2 regions of the Haladaptatus sp. AB618 genome follow, and region 2 is predicted to be linked to the other one. Evidence: riboswitches for the same ligand, from Rfam matches in the RefSeq annotation. Region 2 holds a riboswitch; the other holds the start of a gene.
What was found. A riboswitch is a leader RNA that binds a small molecule or an ion and turns the genes downstream of it on or off. The one in region 2 is predicted to bind fluoride.
Positions count from the first base shown of each region.

Region 1: it holds a riboswitch for fluoride, as region 2 does, so the genes downstream of both, crcB (fluoride efflux transporter CrcB) here and NKF26_RS19455 (hypothetical protein) in region 2, are expected to answer to the same signal.

Region 1 covers NZ_JAMYJX010000002.1:286,019-288,221, reverse strand. Annotated here, with positions in the region: gene NKF26_RS08335 (ATP-binding protein) at 1-794, shown strand, start outside; fluoride riboswitch at 842-910, shown strand; gene crcB (fluoride efflux transporter CrcB) at 920-1,360, shown strand; gene crcB (fluoride efflux transporter CrcB) at 1,357-1,719, shown strand; gene NKF26_RS08320 (universal stress protein) at 1,721-2,152, opposite strand; gene NKF26_RS08315 (RND family transporter) at 2,189-2,203, opposite strand, start outside.
Region 2 covers NZ_JAMYJX010000007.1:169,688-171,890, forward strand. Annotated here, with positions in the region: gene NKF26_RS19455 (hypothetical protein) at 1-1,022, opposite strand, end outside; fluoride riboswitch at 1,159-1,223, opposite strand; gene NKF26_RS19460 (alpha/beta hydrolase) at 1,331-2,203, opposite strand, start outside.

The DNA of each region.
Region 1 (2,203 bases), on a different contig from region 2:
TCCGGACGTTTGCAGACGTCTCCGGATTCGACGTGGTCGAGAACCCTCGCGTGTCGGCGGACGCACTTTCCCCGCGTGCGTGGTGTGAGTTGCTCGGACTCGATCACGAGGATTCGGCCGGGTCGCTGGTGTGGCAGGCCGCCGCGAAGACGGGGTCGCTGGCCGGGATGCACGAATGCGTCTTGGACGCGGACGTCGCGCGGACTACCCGCCGCACCGCCCGAAACCATCTCGCGCTCGCCGACTCGTGGGACGTGTTTTCGCCCGATGGACTCACCGCGACGGATTGTGTGGCGTCGACGACGATACTCGACTGCTCGGGATACGACGACGCGCCGATGAACGCCGTCGTTCGGGCGATTGCCGACGACCTGTATCGTGCCCGGATTACGGAATCGGTAGCGACACTTCCGTGGTTGGTCGTCGACGAGGCGCACGCGTTCTTCGATGGAATCGCCCGGGCGGCGCTCGAAACCATCCTGACTCGGGGGCGACGACCGGGCGTCAGTTTCGTCGCCGCGACCCAGCGTCCCGCGGCGCTTCCGGACGTGGCGGTTTCCCAGTCGGACCTGCTCGTGGCCCACCGACTGACTTCACGGGCCGACCGCGAGGCGTTGGCCCGTGCTCGCCCGACGTACATGCACGGGTCGTTCGCCGACCGAATGCCCGAAACACCGGGGGCAGCCCTCGTCGTGGACGACGCGACCGAAAACGTCCACGAGATACGGATTCGGGAGCGACACGTCGAACACGGCGGCGGGAGTCCGAGCGCGAGCGAATTCGCAAACCGGTAATATCCGGCTCCTTTCGAGTTCGTTAAGTGGATTCGGGAGGGAACAGTGACTAACCGGGCGATGGAGTCCGCCTCCCCCAACCGCCGAACACGTCGGCTGATGACTCCTTTTCGAGAGCGACAGATATGGGACGTACACATCCACTACACACGTTAGAAGTTCTGCTATTGGTTGGCGTCGGCGGGTTTGCGGGGTCGAACCTCCGCTACTTCGTCAGCCTCGTCCAACCCGGCTTGACGGGGACGCTCATCGCGAACGTCGCCGGCAGTTTCGCGCTGGGATTCATCCTGTACGAGGCCATCTACATGGGGTATCTGGCCGACCAAACCCACGTCGTGGTCGGCACCGGGTTCCTCTCATCGTTTACGACCTACAGCACGTTCGCAGTGCAGACGACGCAAGCGGCGTCGCCGCTCTGGATGATCGGCAACGTCGCGGCGAACTACGGGTTAGGACTGATGGGCGTCCTGCTCGGCCGGACGCTCGCCCGTAACGTCAACGGGAGGAGCAAGGAAGCGGAGAAGATGGCAGAGCAGGAAACGACGGAAACGGAGGTGCCGGAATGAGTTCGCTCGATCCCGCCCACATCGTCGGGACGGGCGGTGCGATAGGCGCGCTGTGCCGCCATTTCGTCAGCGAACGGATCGATGCCGACGAGTTCCCGATCGGAACGCTCACCGTGAACGTCGTGGGGAGTTTCGTTCTGGGTCTCGTGACGTTCCTCTCCCTCGGAAATCAACTCGCGCTCCTGCTCGGCACCGGTGCGTGTGGCTCGTTCACGACGTTCTCGTCGTTCTCCTTCGAGACGTTTCGGTTGTGGGAGACCGGCGAGCGATTCCGCGCGGCGACCAACGCCCTCGGCAACCTCGTCGGTGCCATGCTCGCTATCGCCCTCGCGTGGGGCGTCGCCCAACTGCTCGGCTAAGCTACGCCGTCACTCGAATCACGAGTACCGGCAGGTCGGTATTGCGGATGACTTTCTCGGTGACGCTCCCGTTCAGGAAGTGTTCGAGACCGGTTCGGGCGTGGGTCCCCATCACGATGACGTCGATTCCGTGTTCGTCCGCGTAGGTAAGTATTTCCTCGTGGGGAATTCCGCGCAGGAGTTCCGTTGCTAGCGGTACGTCCCGTTCGTCCGCCACCCGTGTTACGTCCGAAATCGCCGCTTCTCCCAGTTCCGTTCGGTCGCGCTCTATGGTGAGCCATTTCGTGTCAGAGAGCGTGTTGTAATCCCGCGTATCGACGACGTACACCGAATGAACCCTCCCACCCGTAAACGACGCGAGGTCGAGTGCTTCCGTGATGGCGTCGGTAACCTCTGAACTACCATCGGTCGGGACGAGTATCTCGTCGTACATCCCGTTCTACCTTCGGCGGGCAGGGAAATAACTGTTCTACAGGAAGTAGCG
Region 2 (2,203 bases):
TCGCGCAGACGAGGGACGAACCGTCGCAACGAGTCCACGTGAGCAAGTGTGGCGGATACGTCCTCCCGTGACTCGGGGTCATCATCGAGGAGTCGCATTGCCCGGGTGAGTCTGCTGGCGACCGGGTCCGACGCGGCGTCGGCGATGGCCATCGCGAGGTCTGTATCGCCGTACCGGACGCATCCCCAGACGTGTTCGCGACACGCCGGGAGCACGTCGTGTAGTCGGTCGCCGTCGCAATCGGCGTGTAGCAACCACGCGAGCCAGGTTTGCCACGCGCGACTGACTTCGAGACAGACCGGACACCCATCCCCCGAATCGAGCAAGGCTGTGAAGTCACCGACGGGGTCCCGAGTCGCGTTCGGGTCCACGTCCGGGGGCGGAAGCGCGGACGGGTGGATGTCGTGGCCGACCGTGAGTTGGAGCGCCGTTTCGAGTTCGGAGGGGAGGCTGGAATCGGTCGCCGTCGTCGGATTTTCCCGCATCGAGCGAACCGTCTTTCGAACGTCGTGGAACTGTCGCCGCTGAACGGGCAGGAGGGTGTGAAAGAGCGACGGCGAGACCGTCGCCGCCAGCGAACGAAAGTGGGGAAAGCAGGCGATACCGGGGTCGCCGTACTCCGCCGCGCTGGTTTCGAGTCCGTGTCCGAGAAACGACACCGTCCGGTCCCCGGCGCGCTCGAACGATGCGCATGCCGGACAGGTCGCGAGTGACGACCACGTCGTCCGGTCGATTTCACCCGCTTCGAACCGTGAGAGGGTTCGTCGGCTGACGACTTCGTGAGCGGACGTCATCGGCGACCTGCTCCGTGGGGAGTCGGCGAGCAATTCACCGTGATCGACACAGAAGCCGAGCGAGTTCGTGAGCGCGTCGAGCAGTTCTCGTTGGTGGTATCGCTCCGCGATGAACCAGAATCGAAACTCGGCCTCGTGGTTTCGAAGGTGATCACAAACCGGGCATCCGTCGTGCGTGAGCGCCCGAAGGAGTTGACGCTCGCTGACCGTAGATGCTCGTTCTCCCACGGCTACTCACCGCCAAGAAACCGCGCATCCGACGAACGCCGTCGTTGATACTTCGTGCGGTGCGGCGTTCGGGATGGTACTCGCCAATCGGTTCGACGACGATCCGCGTACGAAACTGGCATCATGATTTTGAACGACCTTCGCAGGGATCGTCAGCCAGTTTCGTGGCGGTTGAAGGAGGACCCCATCTCCCGCGATAGCGTCTCACTAGTGGGTTGCGAGGATCATAAGGAGTTCGACGGGATGAGTCACGTGGGCCCCCGAAATCAGCTGATTCGCGTCGAATCGTTTCGGGGGTCGCCGTGGTCTCAGTCGAACGCGCCGCGGAGCGCTTTCCCGGCCCGCTGGCGGACGTCCTCCGCCGCTTCGACGCCCGGGAACGGGTCGGCGAGGCGGCGCATGTTGGCGAAGTCGTGAATCATGCTGTCGTAGTTGGTGTGATCGACGGAGACGCCGGCGTCGGACAGCGCCTCGGCGTAGGCGTACCCCTCGTCGCGGAGCGGGCCGTATCCGCAGGTAAACATGGTCGTCGGTGGCAGTTCCGAGAGAACCCGTTCCGTAGCGCGGAGCGGAGATGCACGCGGGTTCGCACCGTCGATGTCGTCCCGGAGGTAGTGGTTCCAGAACCACACCATCCCTCTCGCGGTCAGGAAGTAGCCGTCCGCGTTCTCCTCGTACGATTTCGTGTCGAAGGAGTGGTCGGTGACGGGATAGAACAACACCTGGTGCTCGATTTCGGGCGCGTCGACCCCGTTCTCGACGGCCATCTGTGCGACGACGGTCGCCAGGTTGCCGCCCGCGCTCTCACCGACGACGGCTATCCCCTCGCCCGCTCCGATTTCGTCGGCGTTGTCGGCGGTCCATTTCGTCGCCAGATACGCGTCCTCGACGGCACCCGGGAAGGGGTGTTCCGGGCCGCATCGGTAGTCCACGGAGACGACGACGCAGTTCCCCTCGTTTGCGAGCGACCGCGCGACGCCGTCGTGTGTGTCGAGGTCACCGGCGACCCAGCCACCGCCGTGGAAGTAGACGGCGGCGGGAAGCGACTCGTCGGGAGCAGGGTCGTAGATTCGCACGCGGATGTCCCGGGCGTACGCCGGAATCTTTCGTTCGTCCACCGATTCGACCGACTCCGGCTTGACGTCGGGGGTGAACAGTCCACCGAGCAGTGCGCGGGCCTG